DNA from 4 places in the Cohnella cellulosilytica genome. Region 4 is predicted to be linked to each of the others. Evidence: riboswitches for the same ligand, from Rfam matches in the RefSeq annotation. Region 4 holds a riboswitch; each other region holds the start of a gene.

Region 1 (7,480 bases), on a different contig from region 4:
CGGGAACGGGCAATCTGGCGGGCAAATTTCTGGAACGGGGATGCGTCATGTCCGGGGTCGACCAGTCCCGCGAGATGCTCCGGCTGTGCCAGACGAAGCATCCGGGCATGGAGACGAGGCTCGGCAACTTCCTTGCGCTCCCCTATTTGCGAGAGCAGTTCGACTTCGTCGTCTCCAGCTTCGCGTTCCATCATCTGTCCGGAGACCAGCAGCGGCTGGCGCTGGAGGAGATGGACCGAGTGCTGAAGCCGTCGGGGCGCGTCGCCATCGCCGATCTGATGGTCCCCGCGGCGGACGACGAGGCCCACGCGGGTTTTCCCTCCGCCAGCAGCCTGGTCCGTTGGTTTCTGGAACACGGATATACCGCCGAACTCCGCCGTCTGAACGAACGCCTGCACATTCTATATGCCCGCAAGGAGGAATGAAAGATGCCGAATCACGAAGCCATCTACGCAAATGAAGCCGCGCAATACGATGAATTGATTGCCAGACAGCCGAGTCTGCTGCCCGTGATCGAGGAGCTTGTCTCCGTTCGGGGATTGGATATCGTCGATATGGGAGCGGGAACGGGAAGATTGTCGGCCGTGCTCGCCCCCGCTGCCGGCTCCCTGGTCGCCATGGATGCCGCGGAGGCGATGCTCCGCCTAACGGCCGAACGGCTGCGGGAGACGGGGCTCGATCACTGGTCCGTCCGGGTCGCCGATCATCGCGAGCTCCCGCTGCCCGACGCCAGCGCCGACCTGGTCGTCTCGGGCTGGAGCGTCTGTTATCTCGCCGCCGCCAACGTCCCGCAGTGGGAGCGCAACCTGGAGCGGGTCATGGGCGAGGTCGAGCGCGTCCTTCGCCCGGGCGGCACGGCGATCTTGTTCGAGACGATGGGCACCGGCTGCGAAACGCCGTCCCCGCCGGATTTCCTGCTTCCGTACTATCGCCAGCTGACGGAACGCTACGGTTTCGCTCATCGCTGGATTCGCGCCGACTATGAATTCGACAACGCCGAACAGGCGGAACGGCTGACACGCTTCTTCTTCGGGGACGAGCTGGGAGACCGGGTCGCCGCCGGCAGGCTTGTCCGCGTGCCCGAATGCGCCGGCGTCTGGTGGCGGAAGCGCCCGGGCGGAGGCTAAATCATTCTCTCCAGCGCGATCGACCCTTCCGCGCTCAGATCGATATATTGTCCGTCCACCTCGACGACGGGGCGGACGGGATCGGCGGCGCTCGCCATCACAATCCTGCCCTCGCGCCCGTCCGTCAGCACGACCCGGTTGCCGATCAGCATATCCATGATCCGCTTCAGGAACGCGAGCGTGATTCCCGGTTCGAGCGATCCGTAGACGTTGTCCGCCAGCTCCTTCAGCACCTGACAGAGCGGGAGCGGACTTTTGTATACCCGTTTGGACATCATCGCATGGAACACGTCGGCCACGGCGACGATTTTGCTGAACTGATCGATCCCGTCTCCTTTGAGCCCCAGCGGATAACCGCTGCCGTCCTCGCGTTCGTGATGCTGCAGCGCTACGTAAGCGTGACGATCGGGCACCCCCTCCGAGCGTTTCAGAATTTCATAGCCGAACACCGTATGCTCCTTCACGATGCGGAACTCTTCTTCCGTCAATCTTCCGGGCTTGTTCAGAATGGCTCCGGGAACTTTGGATTTGCCGATGTCGTGAAGGAAACCCGCGATCGTCAGCTCCGTCAGCTGCGCCTCGTCGAATCCCTTGACCTTGCCGATCAGCCTCGACAAGAGCGCCACGGCTACGCTGTGGCGATAGACATATTCGTCATAGGTTTCCAGATAACGAAAGGTCTGGTTCAGATCCGGATGATTGCTAAGCTCCAGAATCAGCGGAACCACCTTGTCGCGAACCCGCGCGAACGGGATTCGGTCGGTCTGCTTCGCGAATTCGAACAGCTCCCGCACTTCCCGGATCGCGGACTCGATCAGATAAACGATCGACACCGCCTCCACGTCCTGCTCGCACAGGGTAACGCCTTGTCTCGCGAGCAGCCGAATATCGCGATCCGTCAGCACGCGCGAGACGGGAACGATCAACGTTCCGCTCTCGTTGTAGATGTTGCGGTTGACTCTTTTTCCGATGTAGGCCTTCATTTGACTCCCCAGCATGTTTATCCCACCATCTGCTTATCTTTAGGTTTGCCTCGCGTCATCCGATCCGTTATGTCTCTTCAAAGCCGGAATGTCGAACACCGTCTGCCCGATCGGTTCGAAAATATCCTTGCAATACCTTCCGACGCACACCCGCCCGGAATACATCTTCTCCACCTGCACTTTGCGCCTGGCCTTAAGCACCGATATCGCTCCGGTCTGGCCTCCGACGGTGATCGCCCGGATGCTGTCGCCGGCGTCGAGCCGCGATCCGCGGCAGATCGCCTGAGTCGCGAGGAACACGATGTTCCGGGCCGAGTACAGCTCGCAGAGCAGCACGCCGTCCCGATGAATGACGATGTCGCCGTTGGATTTCAGCTCGCTTCCCTGACATTGGTTGATGCTGATCTCCACCTGCTCCTCCTGCATTCGCGCCACCTCTCCGTGGGTGTCCTGCAGCAGCGCGAGAAAGCCTTGCACGAACTCCCGGGTCGCCGACTCGATCAGCTGCGTCGGCTTCGTGAAGATTTCCGAAATCTCTTTCAGCTTCTCGTATTCCGTCTGCCGAATGTTGCGTATGTTCGAGATGACGGATTGCAGCTCCTTGATCGCCGGAAGAATGTCCTTCATCTTCGTCTCCAGCAGCAGCTGCACGATCTGGCCGAAGCGGACCGGCTGACGCTTCGCTTCAAGCGCGCCCTCCAGCAGCCTGGACGCCTCGAGCAGCTTCTCGATCGAATCGCACAGCTGCTTCGACGTATGGTAGAGGCGATTGAACAGCACGCCGAAGTAACCCGAATACAGCCGGCTCGAAATGACGTTGCCCCGTACGTTAATGCTGCCCGTCGCCGTAATCGTGGAATTGAACACATTCCCGTATACATAGACGTTGCCCAGCGACTCGACGATCATATTGTCGGTAACGTCCCCGCAGACGATCACGTCTCCGGAGAAAACGATGTTGCCCGTCGAGATGTCCACGTTGCCCGATACGACGTACGAGGTCGAGACGTCGAACGTCTTGATTTTCCCGCCCGTAATTCGGGGCCGTCCCTGCTTGCGCGCGATCACCTGGCCTTCCGGAGTGAGCTCCACGTTCGGCTTGGCCAGAATAAACAAGTCCTTGGGAGGCGTCGGCAGCGTCACGTTGCCCAGAACGTCGTACCCGGCGGTGCCGTCCACCATCGGAATTTTGCGGGCCATCAGATCGCCCTTCTGCACGGTCGGAATCCGCAGGTGATTGCGGAAATCGATCGCGCCCTCGACCTCGAAAAACTCGCTCCGCACCTGCTGGTCGAAGTAAATTTCCAGCCTGGCGTCTTCCCCATCCGCGGGAGCTTTGCCGCTGGCCACGACGATCGGCTCGAACGTGGGCCGGAGCAGCTCCTGCTGGATGGCGGCGAACTCGATCCGCGATTTGATCGACATCGCCTCCAGCTTCGCCACCACGTCGGCGAGCTGGACGGTCTTCAGCACGATGCTCTCGTCGTCCTCCGCCCGGACGGTCACCCTCCGCTCGGGGCCGTCGTCGACAATTCTGGCCGCGTATCGCTCCGTCGCGAACAGCCGCAGATAAGCAAACAGCTTGTCCTCCGAGACGGTAATCTCGAACAGCGGCTGCTCTTCCACTTTCCAGACGATTTTGTCCGAGGCCCGTACGGGAGCTTCCCATACGACTTCCTCGTCGTTAACGAACAGCCGGACGGGGCTCATCGGATAAATGACAGCGTATTCTCCGCCGGCAGCGGGGTCCTGAACGTAGATTTGCTGGTTGCGAATCCGTATCGTTCCGTCCCGCGCGGGGCCCTGCCCGTTCCCGTCCGGCTCGCCGGACACCGACAAGGCGTCATCGTCCGCTTCCCTGCCTTCGCTGTCGATGTCCAATTGATGGATCAGCTTCTTCAGCTCGGCTTCGGATATTTGCCTCTTCAAGCTCAACACCTCTCGACAACAAAAAAGACACCTCCCGAATGGGAAGGTGCCTTAACGCTCCATTCGGCGGCCTGGCAGCCATTGAACTGGGGAGTTCTTTAGGCCCATAGCTTTGCGTCCCCTTCTTTCGAAGGGTTTGCCTTTTCGTGTGTGCGTCTCCTCGATGTATATTTAACTAGAACAAATGAATATCTCCGCCTATTTACGTCACGCTTCGATATCAATTATAAGTCTATAGTCGCAACAATTTCAAGAGATTTATCGCGTGCCGGCCTATTCCAGCTTCACGACCCACCCGAACGGATCCTCGATCGCGCCTCTTTGGATGCCGGTCATGAAGTCGTACACTCTGGCCGACAGAGGCCCCGTCCGTCCCCCGTTCAGCGTCAGCTTGTCGCCCTGCCAGTTCAGTTCCCCGATCGGAGAAATGACGGCGGCCGTTCCGGTGCCGAACGCTTCCTCCAATGTCCCTTTCCGATACGCCTCGACCAGCTCGTCGATCGAAATCGTTCTCTCCTCGACTTCCACGCCCCAATGCTTCAGCACCTGGATAACGGAATCCCGCGTAACGCCGTCCAGAATGCTTCCGTTCAGCGCCGGCGTGACGACCTTGCCGGCGACTTTGAAGAAGACGTTCATGCTGCCGACCTCTTCGATATATTTGCGGTGCACGCCGTCCAGCCAGAGCACTTGGGAATAGCCTTTGCCGGAGGCTTCCTCCTGAGCTTTAAGTCCCGCCGCATAGTTGCCGCCGGTCTTGGCGTTCCCCACCCCGCCGGTAACCGCGCGCACATATTCCGACTCCACGTAGATGGTGACCGGGTTGATGCCTTCCGCGTAATACGAGCCTACCGGGGACAGAATGATCATGAAATAGTAGCTTTCCGACGGGGATACGCCCAGCGTCGCCTGCGTCGAGACGACGAAGGGACGAATGTACAGCGACGTGCCTTCGTCGGTCGGAATCCAGTCCTCGTCGACCTTGAGCAGCTGCTTCAGAGCGGCCATCGCCAGATCCTCGTCGATCGGCGGAATGCTCAGACGGGCGTTGGAGCGGTTAAGCCGCTGCAGATTTTTGAAGGGACGGAAGAGCAGCACCGGTCCTCCCGGCGTCTTGTAAGCCTTCATGCCCTCGAAGACGGTCTGGCCGTAATGGAACACCTTGGCGGCCGGGTCCAGCGAGATCGGCTGATAAGGAACGACGCGGGGATCGTGCCATCCTTGGCCCGAATTGTACTCCATAATAAACATGTGGTCCGTAAAATGCTTGCCGAAAACGAGCGTCGAAGCGTCCGGCTTCGCCTTGGATGCGGTCGTCCGTTCTACCGGGATTGCGTGTGCCATGTCCGAATAGTCTCCTCCTTGATTGAACGCGCTTTATAATTGAATGATACCAGAGTGCGATGTATATTGATAATATCTGTTTTATCGGTGATGCATACCTTTAGAGTATGGGAGGAATCGAGATGGACATGCGGCAGCTCCGGTATTTTCTGGCGATCGCGCACGAGGGTCAGATTACCCGCGCGGCCAAGCAGCTGAACATGGAACAGCCCCCGCTCAGCCGCCAGCTCAAGCTGATCGAGCAGGAGCTCGGCGTCGTGCTGTTCGACCGCAACGGCAAGCGGCTGCAGCTCACCCAGGCGGGCGAAATGTTAAGGGACAGAGCGCTGGTCCTGATGAAGCAATTCGAGGATACGATAACCTACGTGCAGGAGCTGGGAGAAGGCGTGCAGGGCGTTCTGTCAATCGGAGCCGTCGTCTCCTGCGTCTCCCTGCTCCCTCCTGTTCTGCGCAAATTTACCGAGAAATATCCGCAGGTGACCTTCAAAATCCAGGAAGGAGACCACTTCCTGCTCGGAGAGCTGCTGGAGAACCGCGATCTCGAATTTATCGTCACCCGTCTCCCGTTCCAATCCGATTTTCAGTCGCAGCATTATTCCGTTCTCCCGCTGCCCTCCGACCCGTTCGTCGCCCTGCTTCCGAGCGAATGGTGTCCTCCCGGCCAACGTGCGATGACGATGGAGGAGCTGGCGGGCTTCCCTTTTCTAACCTTGAAAACGGACCGGACCACGGGGATGCACCTGCAGGTGTTCCACGAATTCAAGCGATTCGGCCTGGAGCCCCGGATCGTCAGCGAGTGCTCCAGCGTGGCCATCGCCATTTCGCTCGTCGCCGCCGGAATCGGCGCGGCCGTCCTGCCGAATTCGGTCATGCGCTCGTTCGCGCCCCCGAGCATTGCGAAAGTCGCGATCGCGGACGCCCATTTCCACAGCGAGATCGGCGTAGTGTGGCTCCGCGACCGCCATCTCTCGAAGAGCGCGAGGCATTTGATGGAAATGCTGGTGGAGCAGATCTGATCGGCAAGCGCAGAGAAAGGATGCCCCGACCTTCCCGGTCTGGCGGACACCCCCTCTAGCGCTTCGTTTATTTGGCTACGAATTGCTGCGTCCAGCAAGGCTGGCCGTTATTCGCGGTATACCCGACGCCCATATGCGTATAGGACGAATTCATAATATTGGCGCGGTGTCCCGGCGAATCCATCCAGGCCTGGACGACCTGCTGGGGCGTCGGCTGCCCTTTGGCGATATTTTCTCCCGCGGACTGGTACTGCACGCCGAAATTGCGCATCATGGCGAACGGATCTCCGTAAGTCGGGGAAGTGTGCGAGAAGTAATTGTTTTTCGCCATGTCTTCCGACTTGGCTCTCGCCGAGCGGTTCAAGCTCGTGTAATCGCCGGAGAACGGCTGCAGTCCGGCCTTCTGACGCTCCGCGTTGGTCAGGTTCAGCACGTCGAGCTCGTAACCGGTCATCGATTCGTTGGAAGGGATCGTCACTTCCTTGTCGTTCGGAAGCGGTTCGTTCACCCCGCCCCCCGGGGAGCCCGTCCCGTTCTGAGGGTCGGCCGTCCGGCCTCGATCGGGATTCTGCGCCTCTTGGCCCTGCCCGCCCGGAGCCGGGTTTCCTCCGCCGTACCCGCCGCCAATGAGCCTGGACAAGTCGGGATTCTCCCGCAGAAGATCTCCGATGCTCACATGGTAACGATCGGCGATCTCCTGTGCCGACTCGTTGTTCTTCACGACGTATTTGTTGCCCGGAACCTCCGTATCGGTCGCGCTCACCTGAAGCTTCGTCTGCTTCCTGGCCTGCTGCTTCATCTGCTGCTGCTTTCCTTCGGAAGCGTGGTTGCCGCATGCGGCGAGCAGGGCGATGCATACGAGGATAACCCATCTTTTCATCCCGATTAAGACCTCCTTTATATCGCTTGTCCCTTTTACGGTTCCCGAAGCGCGGGCAAACCATCCGACCGCTTTTTCTGTTGACCAAACAAACATTATAACGTTATATTGTCTATGACGACTTTACTTCCAAACAGAAATCGGGTGATCGCTTTGCAGAGGCTGGTATGGCGAAATCTCAGACGGCCGGACGAATCGCTG
Region 2 (7,480 bases), on a different contig from region 4:
GCATCTCCATGGCCATCGGCTGGCAGGCGATTCGGGACGATCTGCTGCGGATGGAGAAGGAAAAGGATTTGGGCGCGCTGCTGCGGTCCGTCTCCCGCACGTTTCTGAACGCGGTCGGCGCATCCGTCGGGCCGCTGTACGGCACCGCCTTTTTGCGGGGGAGCGCCGTGCTGGCCGGCAAGGAGGCGGCGAGCGCCGAAGACGCGCAGCGGTTCTGGATCGCCGCGGTCGGCGGCATTCAGCAGATGGGGAAGGCGCAGATCGGGGACAAGACGATGCTGGATACTTGGATTCCGATCGCCGAATCTCTCGGCGCGTCGCTGGAGGCGGGAGAAGCGTGGGAGACGGCGCTGGACAAGGCGGCGGAGGCCGGCCGGCGCGGGATGGAATCGACCCGCGATCTGGTCTCGCGAATCGGCCGTTCGGGCCGGCTGGGCGAACGCTCCAAAGGACATATCGATCCGGGAGCGGCGTCGGCCTTCGTCATCTTCTCCGCCTTCGTCGACGGATGCAAAAGACGGAAGGGAGCGACTTCGCAATGAGCAGAGGTACGATCGTGATTTTGCAGGAGCTGGCCGCCGAGACGATGGAACGCATCCGCGCCGCCGCGCCCGGGTGGGAAGTCGTCGGGGGAGAGGCGGGGGCGAACGGGCTGGCCCGTCTCGGCGATGCGGAGATCGTCTGCGGCTGGCATCCGGAGGTTGCGGAGCGATGTCTGGGCGAAGACGCCCGGCTTCGTTGGCTGCAGGTGTGGGGCGCGGGCGTGGACAGGCTGCCGCTGGACCGGCTCGACCGCGCCGGGGTAACGGTGACGACGGCCAGCGGCGTTCACCCGAACCCGGTGTCGGAGACGGCGTTCGCCATGATGCTCGCCTTCAGCCGCGGGCTGCATACGGCCGTTCGCAACCAGACGAGAAGCGCCTGGCTGTCGGCCGGGAGCCTGAGCGAGATTCACGGCAAGACGCTCGGCATCGTCGGCGTCGGCGTGATCGGCGCGGAAATCGCCAAGCTGGCCAAGGCGTTCGACATGCGGGTGATGGGCCTTCGCCGCTCGGGCGAGCCGGCTTCGCACGTTGACTGGATGAGCGATATGCGCGGCCTGAACGAGCTGCTGCGGGAAAGCGACTATGTCGTGGCCATTATGCCGCTGACCGCCGAGACGCGCCATCTATTCGGGCGGGAGCAGTTTGCCGCGATGAAGCGAACGGCGTATTTCATCAACGTCAGCCGGGGCGGGACGACGGATACGGAGGCGCTGATGGCGGCGCTGCGGACGGGCGAGGTCGCCGGAGCGGGTCTGGATGTCTTCGAGCAGGAGCCGCTGCCGGCCGACCATCCCCTGTGGACGATGGATAACGTCATTGTGACGCCCCATAACGGCGGGGTGACGGACCGGTATCAGGAACGGGCGGCGGATATTTTCCTCGCCAACCTGGCGGATTACGTGCAAGATCGGCCGCCGGCGCTTAATCGCGTCGATCCGGCCCGACAATATTAAGCGAACGAGGGGAACCGAATGCTTAAGCTAGCGGAAAGGCTCGGCACGCACGAATCGGCGCTGTGGACGCTGTGCAAGCAAATGGGCGTGAATTACGGGGTGGCCGCGCTGCCGCCGGAGCAGAACGGCCTGAAGCCTTGGGACTATCTGAATCTAATGCAGATGAAAACCCGCTACGAGAATGCCGGCCTCCGGATCGAGGTGATCGAATCCCGTCCTCCCGCGAACCTCATCAAGCTCGGCAAGCCGGGACGCGACGAGGAGATCGCGACCGTGCAGGAGCTGATCGTCAACATGGGCAAGCTGGGCATTCCGGTCTGGTGCTACGATTTCATGGCCGACTTCAACTGGCTGCGAACGTCGACCGCGACCCGGACGCGCGGGGGAGCGCTCGTCTCCAGCTACGACCATTCTCTTGTCGCCGACGCGCCGTATTCGGAAAACGCGCCGGTCAGCGAAGACGAATTGTGGTCGAACCTAAAATACTATCTGGAGGCGATCGTGCCGGTGGCTGAGAAAGCCAAGGTCAAGCTCGCCCTGCACCCGGACGATCCGCCGATCTCGCCCATCCGCGGGATGTCGCGCATTGTGACGAGCGCCGACGCGCTGCAGCGGGCCGTCGATCTGGTGCCGAGCGAGTACAGCGGCATCTGTCTGTGCCAAGGCGTGCTGTCGGCCGCGGGCGAGGACATCCCGGCTACGATTCGCAGATTCGCGAAGCAGGACAAGCTGTTCTTCGTCCACTTCCGGGATACGAGAGGCACGCCCGAACGCTTCGAGGAGACGTTCCACGACGACGGGATGACCGACATGTACGAATGCATTCGAACCTATGCCGAGGTCGGCTTCGACGGCCCTCTTCGTCCCGACCACGTCCCGACGATGGCGGGCGAGGAGAACGGCAATCCCGGCTACGAGACGCTGGGCCGCCTGTTCGCCGTCGGCTACATTAAAGGGCTGATGGACGGAGTGTATCGAAAATGATATTCTCGTTACAGATTACGGCCGAGAGCGAGTGATATTTGATGATCATTAAAATCGCACAGGGAAAGGGTGAAGGATAAACCAAAGAGGAGGCAAACCTTTGTACAATCCGTTGGAGCTGATGAGCATCCAAGCCGAAGTGCTCTATGTTCACGATCGCGATGGACGCATCACAACGATTAATGAGCCTGCAAACCAGCCTGCACCTCGTTTTTTCTGGGGGCACACCGGGTCCGGCAGCATTGTCAGATTCCGGAGCGATACGCCGGAACGCTTAATTCATGACGTTCAACAACTGATGAGCCGGAATGAGCCAACCGAGCAGCTTGCTCCTGTCATTCGGGCATTGGAGAAGGACAGAGGAATTAAAAGCTTATGGACGGGTCCGGCCTTTGTATTCCCGAAAGTCGTAAAGGATTGCACAGACGCCGCGTTGGTCACCGATGACAACAAATCCAGCTTAGAAGCGGGGTTTCCATCTCTATTAAAGGAACTGAAGCTTCGGGAGCCTTGTTTTATGGTGACGGAAAACGGCATGGCCGTATCCGTCTGTTTCAGCGCAAGAAGCAGCGATAAAGCGGCAGAGGCCGGAGTCGAGACATTGGCGGATTATCGGGGCAAGGGATACGCGACGCGCGTAACGTCCGCATGGGCTCAAGCGATACGCCGGTCCCGGAGGCTCCCTTTATACAGTACATCATGGGACAATTATTCTTCCCAGTCTGTTGCTAAACGTCTTTGTCTTCATCTCTATGGAACCGATATTTCCATTTATTAAGGTTAGACTTCCCATCCCGCGTCTCATAAAAAAGCCTGCTGCCAACTTCGGCCGCAGGTTTTTTTCGTATACGTTTTATCGCGATTATTCCAATTCGCTAGCGACGAGGGGATCATCCCTCCTGTGTCGCCTTTTTGAGTTGCGAACATGCAGGAACAACGGAAAAATAAGGAGTGATATACTAGAACAACCAGACCATTATTCTAAGAACTGTAGTTCTGTTGTTTTACTGTCTCGTATGTCGAAAGTATGAATAATTGAAAAAAATGAGTAGAACATAATAGGAAAATGGTGTAAACTGTCTGAATATAAGGGCAATTATTCCTATTTAATCACAAAGTTACAAAGATTTATAGCCATGCGAACTGAAAAAGGCAAACCTGATCGAAAGACAGGGACGCAAAGCCACGGACCTAAGGTATCGAATGAAATCGATTGCTATGGCCGCCGGGTTGCCCGCTCTCAGGCTTTTTTTGCGTTCTTTTAATTCCAAATCTATCTATCTGAGGGAGAATGTGAGATGAAGGGTTCGTTTGTTTCCATAGTCGCCAAAATTTTATGCTTTGCCTTGCTTACACAAATCTTCGTTCTCACATGGGGAGGGCATCCGGTCCAAGCCTCTTCGATGTTGCCCGATATCCATATTCAATTTGGGGGAGGTTCAACCGCCGCCGGAGATACGCCTATACCGGATTACGGAGAAATTTATGGAGAGAGAAACGGGCATACGTACGGGTGGAACTTTGATCATACTTCCTTCTCGGTAAACGAAGCTGTCTACGGGCCCTCTACGTTGGATTCATCGATTATTGTTCAACCCGGAGGACAATGGGAGATTGAACTGCCTTCCGGAAGCTACGAGGTTGAAGTCAGTGTCGGCAATTCCGTCTACGGGAGCATGAACACGCTCCGTGTAGAAGATGTGGTGTTCTGGGATCAATTGGCTCTTCCGGCTGGAAATTACGAGACGGCAAAAAATCGAGTCCAAGTGTCGGACGGCAGACTAAGCGTGGCAGCTGATCCAGTCAGTGCTTCTACCTCCATTCGCTCCATAACGATTGCAAAAGTCGTTCCGGTTATCCGTCAAATGTCTCTGCCCAATATCGGGTTGCCAGCGGTGCAAAATAAACAACCCGGAGACACGATCCTATTATCGGGCCGACAGAGTAACGAACATAATGCCATTCCTGCTATTAAGGTCCAGGGGTTGGGACAGGCGATCAATACCTACCTGAATGCTCAATTAAGTTCTATGGAGCAACTCATCTCGACGATGGAAATGCAAGCTTCAACCTGCACAGGATGCAGCGCAGGCGATCTGGAATCGGCTATTGCCGGGAGTCCTGACGAACAAATCGTGATGAAGACGGGACATCTGAATCTGGACAACTCGGCTACGTTCGGATCACCGGACAAACCCGTATTTTTGATTGCGGAAGGGATCAATACAAACCGGGATTTAACGCTTACCGTTTATGGAGTATTGGCCATTAAGGGCAACTTAAACGCGAATACAAACCTGACTATGAACATCCTTGCGCCGCAGTCGTCAGGATCGTCAATTCGAGGCGATCTGTGGATCGGCGGGACGCTCCATTTGAATAATGATTCGGCCGTAGAGGTGTCAGGCGATTTCATGGCAGGCAGCCTGATCTACAACAATGGTCAATTGAACGTACGGGCCGATCGCGTTCTGGTTTCCAATCAATTGCACATTAATACCAAGGTGGATATGAATGTCACCCAGGAAATGGTTGTCGGCAACCTGGTATCCAATAACCAAACGGCGAACATCCGGGTCAACTCGGGAGATTTATTCATTCGCGACGATATTCAGGTTAATAACCATCTGAGCCTGCAGACTGGGGGAGTCGTTGCCATAGGCGGCAGCCTCACTGCAAACCAGAAGCCTCTTGTCTCTACCGGAATAGGCGAAGATGCCCGGACGAAATTAAATTATCGAATTTACGGATTAAATGCGGAGTATTATTCTGAGCCCGATCTGACAGGCGACTTATCCGCTGTCGTTGATGAGAATGTAAATCTGAACAATATATTGCCGGTATCCAAGCCGGGGCTTAACGACGGGAACATGTCCGTCAGATGGACAGGGACTGTAACCCCCTATTACTCCGAGACCTATGAGTTCGAAATGGACGTGAGAGGCGGTGTGAAGTTGTGGGTAAACGGAGTGCTTCTCATCGATAAGTGGGAGGAAACGGGAAACGGCACATTCTCCGGGTCATTGCCGCTTGAGGCCGGAGAAGAGTACGGGATTCAAATCGAATATGCCAATCGCGGAGGTCAGCAGCCTCGAATTTTATTAAATTGGGCAAGCGAGTCCGGGGCAAAGGAAGTTGTGCCGCAAAGCCAATTATCGCCGTTCGAAGTGCCCGTTCTTACGACAGTCGCAACAGAGAATGCCATAAACCTAGAGTGGACGACGTCATTTAATGCAAATGGGTATGAGATGGAGGCGGATGGAACCCTCTATCCATTAGGCAATCAATCTTCTTTCGCCCATACTCCGTTAGAGACAGGAACTTTGCACAGGTATAGGGTAAGAGCCGTAAATAACGGGATTAAAGGCGGTTGGTCGCCGATACAAGAAGTTTGGACGCTGCCCGGTATTCCTGCCAATATCCGTCTTGAATCAACGAGCAATTCCGTAACGCTGACATGGGATGAAGTGACGGGCGCAGACGGGTATGACATCGAAACCTACAACACCGTAATCGATAACGGAAATAGTACAACCTATACCGAGATTGATCTTAACCCGAACCTTCAAAGGACATTCCGAATTCGGGCGCGCAATTCCAGCGGATTCGGTCAATGGAGTATTATAGTGGCTAAATCTACTGTGCCCGGGGCTACAAGTTCATTGTACACCGTAGCAACGGATACATCTGTATCCGTTAGTTGGGACGCGGTTTCGGGAGCAACCAGCTATGATCTTGAAATAGATGGGACGATCCTTGAGGGTATTGCAGATACACACTACTTACATGAAAATTTACAGCCGAACACGATTCATACGTACCGTGTCAGATCCAGGAATAGTGAGGGTTCGAGCGGGTGGAGCGAAGCCGTCCAGGTCATTACATTGCCATCCGTGCCGCGGAACCTGCGGTCTACAGCGGTTTCTGGCGACCGCATTTCACTCGAATGGGATGAATCGACGGGGGCTGTCTTCTATGAGCTTGAGATAAATGGAGTCGTGGTCGATGTCGGGACAAGCACCCAATATGATCATTCGGGATTAGAATCCAATACGGAACACATTTTCAGAATCCGCGCCAGAAGCGAGTCCGCAACAGGGAACTGGAGCGAACCGATTACCCGAACGACATTGTCAGGAGTACCGGTTAACCTGCGGGCGGTATCGACCAGCACCGGGATTACGTTGTCATGGGAACCCGTAATTGGCGCGATAGGCTATGAAGTTGAAGCGGATGGACAAGTGATTACAAATGGCTTAAATACGACGTATACGCATTCCGATCTAATGCCATTCACAGAGCATGCTTACCGAGTCAGAGCGATCAGCCAAGCAGGAGCGGGATTATGGAGCGACTTATTGATCGCAACAACCGGGCTGGACATACCGGCATTAAATGCCAGAGCCTTGTCAAAGACGTCGATTGTCCTTTCCTGGCTGGCGGTTCCAGGCGCGACAGCCTACGACCTTATGGTGGACGGGGAGATTATTGAGGTTGGGAACGTGACTGAATTTATACATGACGGCTTGCTTCCTTACTCTTGGCATGCATACCGTATTCGGGCCAAGAGCGGTTCTTTGACGGGGCCCTGGAGCGCTGCGTTGACTAAGGCCACGCAGGTGGGCACTCCGGTCATTACCGGGCTTCATGCGACATTTTCTGAAATCACTGTAGAATGGGAAGCCGTTGCGGGGGCAACGGGGTACGAAATTGAGGCGGACTCCGCCATTGTGGATGTTGGCGCAGCTACGTCCTATATTCATCGCAATTTACTGCCTAATACATTGCACACCTACCGGGTACGCGCCAAGAGCGGCGATGATGCCGGCGATTGGAGCGATTGGAGCGAGCTGTCTACCAAGGCGACGCCGCCGATTACGCCAACCCGCTTTGGAGCGGATACGAATACGCATCATATTCAGCTTCATTGGGATGCGTCGCCTGGCGCCTTAAGCTACGATCTGGAAGTGGATGGGCGGATCGTTCGCGGAATAACCG
Region 3 (7,480 bases), on a different contig from region 4:
GCACGAGCTGTTTCGTCAAATCTCCCAGCCCGTTCTGCAGCCGCTGCTTAAGCACGGCATTTTGAAAGAGCGGTTCGCGGCGCTCGCGACGGATGCGATTCGGGCGAATTTGCTGGAGCTGGCCGGCTACAGAACGCAAATGCTGGAGTTTATCGATCTGGAGCATACGCCTAAAAATTTGCTGATCCGCGCGGTCAAGAGCCGCGGCAGCTCCCCTGCCAGTATCGAAAATCTTCGCGCCGAATACGAGCGTTTTCGCGATTTTTTGTCCGTTTCACCCTTTATGGAGCGGGAAAACTGATTATTAAGACCGGGGTCTTATAAAAATAAGTAAAAAAGTCCTTGAAAATATACGAAAAATAACTAGAATGAAGTCTTTCGGCGGATATCTGGTTGTCGGAAAAAGCGGCGATATGGTAAAATCAAACATGCCTGCCGCATTTTTTTATTCAGCCCTTTTATGAAAAGGTGAATGCCTTGGGAATCCAATGGATCGATTTTATCCTTTTTTTGATGCTTTTTCTGCTATTCATCGGCGTTATCGCCGTTAACAGAATTACGACGACGCATAAAGTGTATTTGGCTTTTCATTTTATCATGATGCTGTGGCCGCTCGGACAGTTCGCGGTCAAGCTGACGGATTTTCCCAACGTTCAACTGTTTTTCATCAATTTATCCTTCGTGGCCTTGGGAATGCTTGGCCCGGGGTGGTTATTCTTCGTTTTTTTCCTCGCGAATCGAACGACCCAGTTGAAAGGGAGCCGGGTTCTGCTGTATATTGGCCCGGCGGTCGTCTGCATCGCGGCGGCGATGTGGAACCCGGGCAAGCTGTTCATGGCCCCGGTCGTCGACGGCTATACCGAACGGGAATACGGCCCGCTGCTGTGGCTGCTCGTCCTCGTTCAATTCGCTTACCTTTTCGTCGCCCTGCTGAATATGTTTCACGCTCTGAGGAGCGTAACGTCCGTGAATCAGCGCAAGCAGCTTGCAACCGCTTTAATCGGCATGTTCGTACTGACGGGGCTCGGGCTGCTCGACGTATTCGTGAACGTATTGCTGGTCGAGTGGCTGCCGGTCGTTCCGGGCCTGCTCTCGATGGGCATTTTACTGTCGGATCTCTGCTTCGTCATCGCGATTTATCGGTTTGGCATGCTGGATATTTTGAGCATGGCCCAACGGGATATTTTCGAGCATATGACCACCGGCGTTATCGTCGTGGACGAGAACGGCAAAGTGCTGGAAGTGAACCGGGGCGCTTCGCCGCTCGTGCAAGTCGCCAAAGGCGAGACGTTCGAGATGGAGAAGTTTCTGGGCCCTTTGCAGGTGCAGGGGGAAGTCTACGAATTTCTGTACCGCTACAATCATCATCCCCAAGAGAAGCTGCAGATGGAATTTTCGCTTCAGGACTCGTCGGGCAGGCACGTGTCGATTCAAATATCGCCCGTCCTGGACAGCCGCAGAACGCTGCTCGGGCGGATTATTACCTTCCACGACGTCTCGGAGCTGCGCAAGCTGGTCGTGGAGATGAATCGCAAAAACGAGGCGCTGCACGAGCGAAACCTGGAATTGATCACGATACAGGAAGAATTGTTCCGCGTGAACCAGAAGCTGGAGCAGATGGCCGTCACCGACGGGCTGACCGGGTGCTTCAACCGCAGGTATCTGATGCAGCAATTGGAGCACGAAGTGCTGCTGAACATGAGGTATCAAATTCCGTTCGCCATTTTCTTGTTCGATATCGATTACTTTAAGCAAATTAACGATAAATACGGCCATCTTGTCGGCGACGAGGTGCTTCGCAGCACGGCGGAGATCGTTCGTTCGATGCTGCGGCGGACGGATATTCTGGCAAGATACGGAGGAGAGGAGTTCACCGTCTACCTGCCCCATACGAACCGGGAGCAGGCGGAGCTGCTGGCGGAGCGAATCATGCTCGCCGTCGGGGAGAACCAGGTGCAGGCCGGACCGGATAAAGTGGGCGTCACGATCAGCATGGGCGTGCTGTCCGAATCCAGCGACAACTTGAAATTCACCGATCCCAAGGAATATTTGCGAGAGGTATTCTCCAGCGCGGACGCCGCTCTGTACAAGGCCAAAAATGAAGGCCGCAACCGCGTCGTCATGGTGCGCTGACCGGGGCGGGGCTTGGCGGAGACGCAAAAAACATATGACGGAAAGTTAGCGAATATGGTACAATTATTCCAGCGGAAAACGGATTGCGATAAACGCAAACTTGCTGAAAAGCAAGGACGCAAAGCCACAGGGTCTAATGTCCAGCGGACGATGACAGCCTGGCTGCCGATAATCCTACAGGGATGATTCAGGCGAAACGGGCTGCTCCGATAGAGTTGCCTGTTTTTTTATATCCGACTTAAGCAAAATGGCGGGAAGGTGGTTGCGCGGAGATGTCGCATACCGAAGACAATAGAGCCGCATTAACCGAACTGGACAGAGATTTGCTGCCCTTAAACGTGCTTCTGCACTGTCGGACCGTCGTAGAAGGAAAAAATTTCGTCACGACCGGCGTCATGACCCATGTGGAAGGAGAATTGTTCGAGGTCGAGCTTCCCGAATTCGAGCAATTCGAGCTGGGAGAGCCGGTAAAGATGACCGTATATTCGCCGGCGGGAATCCAGTCGATGTCGTCCATCGTGTTCGCGAAATACGAAGGGGCCATCGCGATTCTCCAGCCCCCCGAGCTGCAGAAAAGATTCAAGGAAAGGCGGGAGTACCCCCGGGTCGAAATCGAGGGGAACGCCTTGGTCGTCCGCGTCCTGGGCGATTCCGGGGCGGGACGGGAACTCCAGAACTCGGAAAGCCTTACGATTCACGATATCAGCATATCCGGAATCAGCTTTTCCGGTCCGGACGCGCCGCATTTCGCCGCAAAGTCGAGGCTGAGAGCGACGATCGAAATCGGGATCACCTTCGACTGCGAGCTGGAAATCGTGCGCAGGGAAAGGCAGGAGGACCGGATCTATTGCGGGGCCAAAATGCACGTGCTCGAGCCCGAGATGCTGCGCCCGCTGCGCGCGCTTATCTTGCGCCAGCAGGTTCAGAAAAACGCCGACGCCCGCCGCGCCCTGGGCAAGAAACGTTAATATTATCGGGAGAACGCCAAGAACAAGGGTTGGACCAGCCGCTAACGGCGTCCAACCCTTGTTGTCGATTCAACCGCCGAACGCGTCCCGGAAAGCTTGCGTCAGCTTGACGCGATCGACGTCCCACAGCTCCGCGATGTCGGCGCTGACCTCCTCGTCCCACCAATCGGCAAGCTTCTTGCGGTTGCTTTTATTTTCCGAGATCCACATCAGATTGCCGATCACCCGCTTGAAATACAGCTCCTCGGCCTCCCGGACGAGCGGGGCGGGGATGTGCCGCTTCAGCCTTTTGACGGTCCGGTACAGCTCGTTCGAGCATGCCCGGCGGATGCTGCGCGGCGAAGGCAGCGGGGAGGCATGTTTTTCCTGAAACATTTTCATCGGCTACGCCTGCCTTTCTCTCCCATACCCTATGCAGGAGAAAAAGGGGCGGTTACCGCGAGCGCGAAGTTATTGGACGACGAGATAGCCGACCATCGGTCCGCCGCTTTTCGGATCGGAATGCGTCTGGCAGACGATGGTGTAGATGCCGGCTTCCTTCGGAGTGAAATTGACGACGGTCGTTTTGCCTTTGCTGATGGTGCCCTTGATGTCGAAGCCTTCGATGACGAACGGATGGGACTGGCCGTTGATGCCGGTAATGCGCAGCTCGACGGGCACGCCTTTTTTGGCGACGACGGTGCCGGGGTAGAACAGGTAGGTTTCCAGCTTTTTGCCGTTGTCTCCCTGAGCCGTGAATTCTCCTGTCGTCAAATACAGAATCTGCTTGGCCGTCTCGTCGCCCGCAGGCGCGATGGCGGGTTTGGATTGCTGCCAACCGATATACGCGCCGGCCAAAATGACGAGCGCCGCGATAATGGCGTACAGCTGGATTTTCTTGCGGTTAAGGATGACGATTTTATTCATGCCGCTCTCTCCTCTTCAACTTTGTCCACCTACTCGAAGTCTATGCCGGGGCCCGTCCGCTCATGACAAGCCTGCAACGATTTTGCGGGAACGCCGTATAACTGGAAGGCGGCTGCGGGGCTGTGCTAGAATGAAGACGGTTGTCCGAGGAGCGGAAGGATTTAACAATGGGGAAGAAAGCGGGTTGGAAACGATGATGGACACGCTGCACGAATGGTTGGCGCAATTGCTGGCCTGGGTCGAGAGCTTGGGGTATTGGGGCATTATTATCGGTTTGGCGATCGAAGTGATTCCGAGCGAGATCGTATTGGGGTATGCCGGCTATCTGGTCTATCAGGACATTATTTCTTTCCCGGTTGCCGTCGTCTGCGGAACGATCGGCGCCATTTTGCAGCAGTGGCTGCTCTACGCGATCGGCCGCTACGGGGGGAGGCCGTTCCTGAACCGGTTCGGCAAGTATTTGCACTTGAAGTCCAAGCATATCGATCTGGCGGAAAAATGGTTCGAGAAATACGGGCCGATTATCGTATTTACGGGGCGGTTCGTGCCGGTCATGCGCCAGGTCGTATCGATTCCCGCGGGGATGGCGCGCATGAATCTGTGGAAATTCACCTGGCTGACGATTCTGGCTTCCATTCCGTGGTCGATCCTGTTCGTATGGCTGGGGTCTTCGCTCGGCGAGAACTGGGAGAAGATCGACGAGAAGGCGGCTCCTTACGTGCAGCCCGTTATTCTGATCGCCATCGCGCTGCTTGTGGTCTTTTTTCTCGTCCAATATTTGCGTAAAAGAGGCAAAAGCATCTAAAATAAAGATACTACGGAACGAGAGGAGTTTATTCGAATGAGCCAACTGATCGCCAGCAAATTACATAAGGGGTTGTCCCCCAGCCAATTTATCGAAGGTATGACGAAAAATCGGGAGACGTTCGAGTCCTGGCTGGAACGGTTCGAATGGCATACGGCCGAGCTGGAGGAATTTTACGAGTCGCTCAACAACCGCGACGACCTGCGCTGCATGATTTTGGCGGCGGACTGGTGCGGCGACGTCGTGCGCAACGTTCCGGTCGTATTCAAAGCGATGGAGAAAGCGGGCATCCCGACAGAGGTGCTGATCATGGAGGAAAACCTCGACTTGATGGATCAGCATTTGACGATGGGCGGCCGTGCCATCCCGGTCGTGCTGTTCATCGACACCGGCGGTCATCTGCTCGGCAAGTGGGGCGCGCGTCCGAAATACGTGCAGGAACCGATGAATAAATTCAAGGCGGAAAATACGGACCGCGAAGCGCCGGATTACCAGGAGAAGCTGAACGCGGCGAGACAGGAAATCGGACGCCGCTACGGAGAAGACAACGCCTATCAGAAGGTCATTCTGGAGGAAATCCGCGACGTTCTGTCCGGAGTGTGAGGAACGCCGCACGATGCTGACTTTTCAAAGATTCGCGCTTGGAGCGCTGCAGACGAACGCCTACGTCGTCATTAACGAAGATAGAACGCACGCAGTAATCATCGACCCCGGAACGGCTGACGGAGCGCTGATGCGCAAGCTGGACGGTCTGAAGGTCGAAGCGATTTTGCTGACGCATGCTCATTTCGATCATATCGGCGGGGTAGGGGAGCTGCGCAAAAAATACGGCTGCCCGGTCTATCTGCATCCCGCCGAGCGGGATTGGCTGACCGACGCGGGGAAGAACGGCTCGGCGCGCTGGGCCGACGTTACTCCGCCGATCGTAACGGAGCCGGCCGAGCACGCCCTGGCCGACGGCCAGAAGCTGGAGCTGATCGGGACGACCTTCGAGGTAAGGCATACGCCGGGCCATTCGCCGGGCAGCGTCGGCTTCCTCGTCGGCGACCTGCTGTTCGCGGGCGACGCGCTGTTCCGGCGGTCCATCGGGCGGACCGACCTGCCGGGCGGCAGCCAGGAGCAGCTATCCCGTTCGATCAGGGAGAAGCTGTATACGCTGCCCGACGACACGCTCGTTCTGCCGGGACACGGACCGGAGACGACGATCGGAGAAGAACGCCGCGAAAATCCTTACGTGCGTTAGTTTGGGAACGCTGCTAGAAATTGTTATAAAAGGTCTTTACAAGTGGGCCTGGGATTTGATATATTTAGCCTAGTTAAATTAGATATGCGAGACGAACGTACGCTGCGAAGAACGCATGCGATGGAGGTAACCCCTCTATCCTTGCGTTCTTTTTTTATCTTCCGGAGGAGATGAGGTGCTGGCATGAACAGGAGAAAACAAGCCGCGATCAGTCTGACGGCCGCGCTGCTGTCGGGGGTGTTCGTCTACGGCGTGTACTTGCTGCAGCTCAGGCAAATCGAGCTGCAGGAGATGGCGGAGGTTGTCGTTCCGAAGCAGTTTATCGCGACAGGAACGAGACTGGAGGAGGGGCTTCTGACGACGATCGCGATCCCGCGGTCGGCGATGTCGCCGGAGATGGTGACCGACCTGGCGGAAGCGGTAGGCTTGGAGACGTCAATGCCGCTCGGCGGCCGCGAACCGCTGCTGCGCTGGAAAGTCGACAAATACCGGCTGCTGCCCAAGGCCGGACAATCGACGTTCCAGATTCCGCGGGAGTACGTGAAGTCGATCTCCAGCGGCATTCGCGCGGGCGACGAAGCTGTTGTATATCTGTCGGGAGAGGAGATGGAGCCGCGCAGGCTGTTCCCCGAAGCTGTAGCGGTCGCGGGGGTGAAGACCGCCGCGAATCTGGAGATCGATAATCCGAAAAATTCGAACCTGCTGTCGATGGCCAACGGCGACAAGGAAGGCATGTACGCCTCCCGGCGCGACGCCAACGGCACGATCGACGCGATCAATTTGAATTTGACGGAGGAGCAGTGGCTGCGGCTCGACGCCGCCTGCAAGGGCGGAAACGCCAAGCTGGTCATTGCGTTCCAGGCATCGACGATTCGGGAGGAGGAACTGAGGTGAGCGGAAGATTGGCAGCCTTCGCGGGCTCGACGCCGAATATCGGCACGTCGCTGACGGCGTTCGGAACCGCATATCGCGTCGCGGCTTTGACCGGGCGCAAAGTCGGATTTCTTTGTCTGAACCTGAAGAGCGCGAAGACGCATCTGTACCTGGGCGTCGACAAGCCGGACGTCACGCTGGACGGAGTCAGGCCGGAGCTCAGAGCCGGGACGCTGACGGGGGACAAGCTAAGGCGCTACGCATTTCAACCGCCTCGGCCGGGCGGACTGCACGTCCTGTTCGGCAATCTGTCGCGGGAACAGGCCGAGTATTACGAGCCGGAGGACATGCGGCAGCTGCTGGCGGCGTCCCGCGAGGCGTTCGATCTGACGATCGCCGATGTCAGCGCATACTGGGACAACGCGGCGACGATCTGCGCCATGCGCGAAGCGGACGAGCGTTTTCTCGTGACGACGGACAGTCTCAGCCATTTTCAGGAGGATGTGCAACGCTGGACCGGCCAGGTCGGTCCGCAATTCGGAATGAGCCCGG
Region 4 (7,480 bases):
CTCGATCACTTTGGCCGCTTCCGCCACCTTAATGCTCTCGGCCCGATATACGCCCGCTTCGATCACAAGCTCGTATACGCTCGCAATCGTCTCAAGCGTGTCCTCGTCCATCCCCGATACGATTTTCGTAATATTTTCCAGACGATGAACTTGATCTCCCGGGTTGATTCGCTCCGGCGAATAGCCGACCTTGAAATCCACCCCGCAGCGCAAGCCGGATTCCGCCTCCAGAATCGGTACGCAAATCTCCTCGGTCACGCCGGGATATACGGTAGATTCGAAGACTACGATCGAGCCCCGGCTCAGCTTGCGCCCGACGATCCGGCTGGCGTTCTCGATGTAGGTCAAGTCCGGAACATTCCCGCTGCCAATCGGCGTCGGTACGGCTACGATATAGAAGCGCGCTTCCTCCAGCCTGGAAATATCCGAGGTGAACGATGCCGTGCTGCTTCTTACCGCTTCATGGCCGACATCCCCGGTCGCGTCTATTCCGTTCCGGTAACCTGCGATTTTTTTCTCGTTCAGGTCGAACCCGATCACCTTCACTTTGCGGGCAAAGGCAAGCGCAAGCGGCAGCCCTACATACCCCAATCCGACAACGGCAATAGGCTCCGTCCTATCCAACAGCCGATCGTATATTTCCTGCATTTTCCGTTCTCTCCCGTAGTCCCGAATCGTCTATTGCTGCAATCCTATTAAATCCGCCATTTTAACGAATGTGAAACCCGATTTTTGCAACCGTTCGATGACTGTGGGAAGAGCTTCGACCGTATGAATATCATCGAGCATGTGAAGCAGAATAATGCTCCCTTTATCCGTCTTCTCCATCACCTTGTTCACAATATCTTTCGCGCTGTTGCTCGCATCCCAGTCAAACGTCGTTACATCGTACAATGCAATGTTCGGAAATCCGATCGCCGAAACGATTTTGGCGCTCTTGTCGTCGATCTCCCCGGTAGGCGGCCGGAACAGCATCGTCGGCTTCTGCTGAATCGCTTCCGTAATCACTTGATGGGCTTTAACGACATCCTTCTGCAATTGCTCGGGGGTTAACGTCGTAATGACGGGGTGGGTGTAGGTATGGTTCGCTACATCGTGTCCTTCCTCGATCATCGCTCTTGCCAAATTCGGATTGCCCTCCGTGCCTTTGGCCCGCAGGAAAAAGGTTGCCTTAATATTGAACCGGGCCAGAGTATCCAATATTTTAGTTACCGTATAGTCGGTTCCCCAGTCGTCGAAAGTCAGGGCAATTTTTTTCTCGTCCGTCACGACATTGTAGATCAAATTGTATTTCGCGTTCTCGTAATCGGGATTGACCCGGACGGCGTCGTAGCCTTCGATTTGCTCCAACGGCTTCCGTTCTCCGCCGTCCGCGATCAACTGTCCCAATGGAATGAAGCTGTATCCCACCTCTTCCGCCGCTTTCGCCGCGAACGCGATATCTTCAATAAGCGAGCTGTTCTCTTCGACATCAATGGAAATAATCCCGCCTCGGGTTATATATTTCCTGATGTACAGCTCCTTCTCCTGATCGCTCTCCGCCTGCCAATTGTGAAGAAACAGGCTGTAGACGACTACGGCTTCCATTTCGTTGTGAGCGGCGGCCAATCGGATATCGTCGGTATAGTCGCCCGAACGCGTCCGAACGTATCGCGGAACGATCCCCGTCTCTCTCTCGATAATTTCGTTGCTGAGACGGATTTCCTTGTCCACTTGCCCGTAATCGAGCTTGGACATGTCCAGACGGTTTAGCGTATTGTTCTCGATCTCATGTCCCCTGGCTATGATTTTCTTCGCAATGTCCGGCTCTTCCGCGACGCGCATGCCCGGTAGAAAAAAAGTCGCCGTAATGCCGTACTTGTCCAGCTCGTCCAGCAGCTTGTCCATCGTAACGTCGTCGCTCATTCCGTTAAACGTAAGCGACAGCTCTTTCTTCGCCGTATATACGAAAGGCAGAACCTTGCTCATCGGTCCGCTGTATTTCTCGATGACGGATGCTTCTGGCGAAGGCTTCTGCTCGTCGGTCTCCTCTCCAAACATTCCGCATCCCGTCGCCAAGGCGGAGAGCATGGCAATAAGCAGCGCGATCCCCAGCCAACTCCGAATCCGGCTATGTACAGATCTATTCATTAGAATCAAACCTCTCTTAAATCCCGTTTCCAAAAATTGAAGCAAATTACCTATTGTTAATAGGTATAAAGTACCAATAAAATAGACATCATCATTTTACCACGCTTTGCTGAACAATTTCTAAACTTTTTCGAGAGGAACGCAAATTTTATTGCCTCGTTGTACAGATTTTGTTCAGCCCGATAGTTTATTATTTCAGGTTGAACGCACCCTGTACAGGTAAAGGCAGATGGTAAATCTATGAAACTAACCGGAACAGCCGTCACGAAAATCGCCGCCTACGTTCTGATCGCAGCCGGCCTCGCCCTGCTGGCCTTCCCGACGGTTCGCGAGTATTTGCAGGATCGGGAACAGCAGCGAATTTTGCAGCAATTGGAGCAATCCTTGTCACCCGTCGAGCCCGCCCGCTCTTACGATATTCAAAGCGAGTACAGCCGGCTCTCCCATGTACTTGACGCAGGCCTGGAGCAGACAGGAACGGAAGAACCCGAGCCGTCCGAAACTCCCGAAGAGCTGATGGATGAGCGGACGATCGGAATTATCGAAATTGATAAAATCGAGCTGAAGCTGCCGATTCTGGAAGGGGCGACGACGCAGACGATGAAGGTCGGAGCCGGTCACATGACGGAAACCGCGCCGCTTGGCGAGATCGGCAACGCGGCCGTCGCAGCCCACCGCGCCCGTACGAAAGGACGAATGTTCAACCGGCTTAACGAAGTGGACATCGGCGACCGGATCGACATCCGTACGAGAAACGACAGCTTCGTCTATCAAGTGACCGACATTAAAGTCGTGCTTCCAACCGACCTGTCCGTGCTGGACAACGACGGGGACAAAGCCACCCTCACCTTAATCACATGCGACCCGCTCGTGAATCCGACGCACCGCCTCATCGTTCGCGCCGAACGGGTTGAAGATCAAGGTTGAAGCCTCTCTGCAAACACAAAAAAAAAAAAAAAAAGCGTCCGGAATCTTTGACGATTCCGGACGCTTCGAAGTTTAATCAATAATATTTAGCGGCTGCATAGTCGCTTGCCTTTTTCGCGAACGCTGCTTTCTTGTCGCCTTTGCTCAACCCCGCGTCCACCGTCGTATCGACGACGACCCATTTCCCGTTCAGATAAACCTCGTTCCACGCATGATATTCGTCGACCAAATTCGATTTTCCCATAACCAGCTTGGCCGGAATGCCCTCGCTGCGCAGCATTGCCGCGTACAAGGTGGCGTAGCCGTAGCAGATGGCTTTGCCCGAAGCGAGCGTACCGTCGATGTCGGGAACGTAATCCGAGGTGATCTTGCGAGCCAAATCTTTGTCGTAGCTGACATTGCGAACGATATATTCGTAGATCGCTTTCGCCTTCTGTTCGTCGGTCGCGGCGCTCTTGGTCAATTGCTTCGTCTTGGCCAGCGTCTTGCCCGCGTTCTCCCAGGCGATCGATAAGGTGGAATTCAAGAACACATCGGGCGTATTTTTAACGGTTACGCTGATTTTCTCCGTGAGATTCACACGATACTTGTTGCCGGTAACTCGCTCGAGCACCATAACCTCGTATTGCCCGTTCCCCATCTGCAGCGGCAGCCATACGATCTGTCCATCCGCGGACGTGTTCAGCGTGTAAGTGTAGCTGGTTCCGTTCTTCGATATTTTCGCTTTCATATCCACAGTCGGCTTGCTCGCCAGGCGAATGCCGATCGTGCCCTTGGTCAATGCGCTCGTATCTAATGCCGCTTTGTTCGCTCCCGCGCTTGCAAAAGCGAGAGTCGGAACCGCAGCGAAGAGAATGAAAATCGTTAACAGCAACCTGGCAGGTTTAAACATAAACCCCAAACTCCTTTCGGTAGCTGGCTGCCATTCCTCGCGGAAGAGAAGGCCCTTTAGCTTTGCGTCCCTGCCTTTCGACAGGTTTGCCGTTATCGTGAAGCTTGTCCGAATAAAACAAAAAAAGCCCAGTCTTTCGGTAGCTGGCTATCATCCTTCCATGGGAAGGGAAGACCCTCTAGCTTTGCGTCGCTGTCTTTCGACAGGTTTGCCGTTATCGAGCTTGCTTTAATTAAGTAAATTATAGCGAAATTCCGTCGAAAAAGCAAGAAAAACCTGCCAATAATCTTGGCAGGTTTAGTAGAATTTATCTCTGTTCTCTATCTCTTACTCTATTCTCTATTTTTTCTTGATAAGGGAAATTCTTTTGCGGTTCAGGAAGATCACTCCCGCAGCAATAAGCGCCAGACCCGCGATTTGCAGCGGCAGCGGGCTGTCTTCCCCGGTTTTCGGCAATGCTTTGCCCGGAGCCTTGCCTCCGGCGTCTACCCCGCCGAGTGGAACATCGTCCACGTCGATCTCGACGAGAATTTCCTGTTCATTGCCTTCCGAATCGATCACGATGATGGTAAAGGAATCTTTGCCTTTGTAGTCTTTGTCCGGCGTATATTTCCATTTGCCGTCCGGCGTGATCGTAACCGTGCCATGCTTCGGTTCTTCTCCGACTTTAACTTTGCCGCCTTTAGGAACTTCCGTTGTTCCTTCGACCGGCTTCTCGTTCGTCGTTTTCTCTTCTACCTTCTCGATCGGCTTGCTCGGCTGCGGAGTCTCGGAAGGTCCCGGGGTCTCCGACGGGCCTGGCGTCTCCGAAGGCTCCGGATCTTCCGTCGGCCCCGGCGTCTCGGTCGGCTTCGGCTCCTCCGTCGGCTGCGGCGTCTCCGACGGTCCCGGATCAGGCGTCCAGCCTCCTCCGGAGCTTGGGACGTAGATTAACCCAACGTCAATGCTGAGATCCTCCCACACTTGACCGACACCATCGCCAATCGTAATCACGGCGGTGAAGCCTTTGGTCAGTTGGTTGGAATCCTGCTCGGGATCTACTCCGGCTTCCTCTGCTTTCGTCAGTTTATATCGGCTTGGAATGAGGAATTCAACGTAATAATCCCCACCTACCAAGTGATCAAACAGGTAGTAGCCCGGTTTTCCGGAATTGTCGGATTTCGTTTTTGTTTCAGCAAGCGGATTTTTGTCCTTATCGTACAATTTGACCGTAATTCCGTTTACGCCATAGTTTTGGTTTTCATCTTGTTTGCCGTTGGAATTGCTGTCCAACCACACATAGTTGCCGATAGCCCCGTTCGCAATCAAACCGAGATCGATCGTATGATCTACCCAATCCGGCGATCCGGGCGCGCCGCCAATCACAATCTGATCCGTGAAACCGTCATTGTCTGTCGGGTCGGAATCCTTGTCGTCGGCGCCAACGCCTGCTGTAGTCTTGGTGTAATCAACAGGGACAATGAATTTCACATAATACGTACCGGCCAGCAGGTTGTCAAACAGGTAGTAGCCTGGCTTTCCGTCTTTGGTTTGGGTTATCGCAGTCGCGATTGGCGTTCCCGATTTGCTATCCTTGTACAGCTCCACTTCAATACCGTTTACTCCGTCGGAATCCGCATCATTCTGAATGCCGTCTCTGTTGCGGTCCAACCACACATAGTTGCCGATCTCTCCGCGCGGAACCAGTCCAAGGTCAATCGTAAGATCGTCCCATACGGAATCGGGATCGGAGCCGCCGATTGGAATGATAGAGGTTATTCCCTCGTTATCCGTCGTATTGGAATCATTGGTCGAATCCGTTCCATCTGCTTCTGCCGTGGTTACGCCATAATCGTCAGGTATAATGAATTGCACCTTGTAATTACCCTGCGGCAGACCTGGGAACAGATAAAATCCTTTTTTGCCCTCATGATCCCTAGTGAATGTTTGAGCGATTTGAACTCCCGTATCGTTAAACAATTTCACTGTGATTCCGTTGATTCCGTTCTCGCTAGCGTCCTGCAGACCATTCTCATTTTCGTCAAACCAGACGTAGTTGCCAATAGAACCTACCGGAACGATAACGACAGGAATTTCATGTTCATCCGTAACCTCGGGCACTTCGTCCGGTTCTACCCCGACTTGGTTAACAACCCGGGTCCCGCTCTGATCCGAAGCTTTTACCAGATAGGTATATACAATTTCTTTGGTCTCTCCGACCAGCAGCGACGGAATATTCGGGATCGATCCGAACTTCGAGTCGTTAATCTTGAGATTGGTCAGATCGTAGCTGCCGATGTTCGTGATCTTGACGATATAGTCGATCATCATGTTTACAGCATCTTTAGCAACCTGCAGCGCGCTCGCTGTCTTCTCGACCTTAACCCCGGCAGTAGGAACCGATACTTCGTCCTCGATCGGGTCAGGAGATTCGTTGTAGTTCACAACGATCTTGTTCACCAGATCGGTTCCGTCGATGTCGGCGGACACGACGTTGTAGGTGCCTTCCAGAACGATGCTCTTGTTCTTGTCCAAGCTTTTAATAACAATGCTCGGTTGATCCAGGTCGGTAATGATATCCGGTCTATTGTTGGTGTTGCCGCTTATTGCGATCTCTTCACCGTCGTAGATCAGTTTGGTAAACGTGTAGCCGGATTTGCCTCCGTCCAATTCATCTGTGAACTTGATGTTATGAATGGTCACGGATGAATCGTTGCTCAGTTCAATTTTGTAATGGACTTCGTTGCCATCCAACACATATTCCTTGTTCGGAGCCACTTTGGAAGATGTGCCTTGCGCCACGCTATCGATGGTCTTCTCGACATTGATCGCCGGGAATTCATCATCCGGGCTCGGCGGATTCGTCTCGATTAGACCGAAATCGATTGTTCTGTTCTTCTCGGCCGTCCCAAGAGCAATAGTGCCTGTTCTATACGGAGTGTATCCCGCACTGTCAGTGGTTCCTTTTGTCGTCAAGTTGGAATCTGTCTGGTTCTCGCGATTGCTCGGATCAACTCCTCCGGCATTGGCGATCGTCGGCAGATAATGCTCGGGCAGTACGAATTCTACTACGTAATCGCCTGCTTCAAGACCTTGGAACAAATAGTAGCCCGGTCTGCCGTTAATATCGTAACCCGTTTTGCTGGACTTGTAGAAGTTGCCGTCCTTGTACAGATTGACAGTGATTCCGTTGATGCCTGCTCCTTGTCCGCCGTCTCCGTTGAATTCCTCGTCCTGGATTCCGTTTTTATTGCTGTCGAACCAGACGAAATCTCCAATTTCTCCAAGCGGTATATGCGTGCTTGCGGGGTCGATCACAAATCCGACTTTGTTCGGCGCAGTTGGGAGCATTTTATCTCCGCCGCTGCTGCTTATCTCTGTCGCTTGAATCGCGAAGGAGTTCCAAGCGATCTCGTTAACCGGCGTCCCTACAGGCGCATCCATCTTCCAGTCCAAAACAATATAATCGCCTGCGGCAAATCCAAGGGTTTCATGGTCCAGACTGTCGACGCTTCTAATGTTCGAAATTTCGAAGTACAGCGACTTGATATC

The links. A riboswitch is a leader RNA that binds a small molecule or an ion and turns the genes downstream of it on or off. The one in region 4 is predicted to bind cyclic di-GMP.
Region 1: another riboswitch for cyclic di-GMP. It lies ahead of ACFFT4_RS07425 (flagellar assembly protein A); the one in region 4 lies ahead of ACFFT4_RS20240 (transglutaminase domain-containing protein).
Region 2: another riboswitch for cyclic di-GMP. It lies ahead of ACFFT4_RS02890 (fibronectin type III domain-containing protein); the one in region 4 lies ahead of ACFFT4_RS20240 (transglutaminase domain-containing protein).
Region 3: another riboswitch for cyclic di-GMP. It lies ahead of ACFFT4_RS22360 (PilZ domain-containing protein); the one in region 4 lies ahead of ACFFT4_RS20240 (transglutaminase domain-containing protein).

The regions. Positions count from the first base shown of each region.
Region 1 covers NZ_JBHMDN010000010.1:295,311-302,790, forward strand. The annotation lists gene ACFFT4_RS07410 (MerR family transcriptional regulator) at 1-425, shown strand, start outside; gene ACFFT4_RS07415 (class I SAM-dependent methyltransferase) at 429-1,127, shown strand; gene ACFFT4_RS07420 (HD-GYP domain-containing protein) at 1,124-2,125, opposite strand; gene ACFFT4_RS07425 (flagellar assembly protein A) at 2,150-4,039, opposite strand; cyclic di-GMP riboswitch class I at 4,102-4,190, opposite strand; gene ACFFT4_RS07430 (branched-chain amino acid aminotransferase) at 4,313-5,383, opposite strand; gene ACFFT4_RS07435 (LysR family transcriptional regulator) at 5,506-6,399, shown strand; gene ACFFT4_RS07440 (CAP domain-containing protein) at 6,467-7,279, opposite strand; gene ACFFT4_RS07445 (amidohydrolase/deacetylase family metallohydrolase) at 7,394-7,480, shown strand, end outside.
Region 2 covers NZ_JBHMDN010000006.1:136,411-143,890, forward strand. The annotation lists gene dhaL (dihydroxyacetone kinase subunit DhaL) at 1-542, shown strand, start outside; gene ACFFT4_RS02875 (D-2-hydroxyacid dehydrogenase) at 539-1,498, shown strand; gene ACFFT4_RS02880 (mannonate dehydratase) at 1,517-2,482, shown strand; gene ACFFT4_RS02885 (GNAT family N-acetyltransferase) at 2,583-3,260, shown strand; cyclic di-GMP riboswitch class I at 3,624-3,720, shown strand; gene ACFFT4_RS02890 (fibronectin type III domain-containing protein) at 3,781-7,480, shown strand, end outside.
Region 3 covers NZ_JBHMDN010000032.1:42,593-50,072, forward strand. The annotation lists gene ACFFT4_RS22350 (class I SAM-dependent methyltransferase) at 1-301, shown strand, start outside; gene ACFFT4_RS22355 (histidine kinase N-terminal 7TM domain-containing diguanylate cyclase) at 478-2,133, shown strand; cyclic di-GMP riboswitch class I at 2,217-2,303, shown strand; gene ACFFT4_RS22360 (PilZ domain-containing protein) at 2,406-3,101, shown strand; gene ACFFT4_RS22365 (dehydrogenase) at 3,171-3,482, opposite strand; gene ACFFT4_RS22370 (cupredoxin domain-containing protein) at 3,552-4,007, opposite strand; gene uptA (undecaprenyl phosphate transporter UptA) at 4,201-4,812, shown strand; gene ACFFT4_RS22380 (thioredoxin family protein) at 4,849-5,415, shown strand; gene ACFFT4_RS22385 (MBL fold metallo-hydrolase) at 5,429-6,055, shown strand; gene ACFFT4_RS22390 (CpaB family protein) at 6,239-6,949, shown strand; gene ACFFT4_RS22395 (CpaE/TadZ family protein) at 6,946-7,480, shown strand, end outside.
Region 4 covers NZ_JBHMDN010000028.1:105,143-112,622, forward strand. The annotation lists gene ACFFT4_RS20225 (nucleotide sugar dehydrogenase) at 1-648, opposite strand, end outside; gene ACFFT4_RS20230 (polysaccharide deacetylase family protein) at 679-2,130, opposite strand; gene ACFFT4_RS20235 (class D sortase) at 2,371-3,057, shown strand; gene ACFFT4_RS20240 (transglutaminase domain-containing protein) at 3,134-3,949, opposite strand; cyclic di-GMP riboswitch class I at 3,965-4,050, opposite strand; cyclic di-GMP riboswitch class I at 4,085-4,172, opposite strand; gene ACFFT4_RS20245 (SdrD B-like domain-containing protein) at 4,289-7,480, opposite strand, start outside.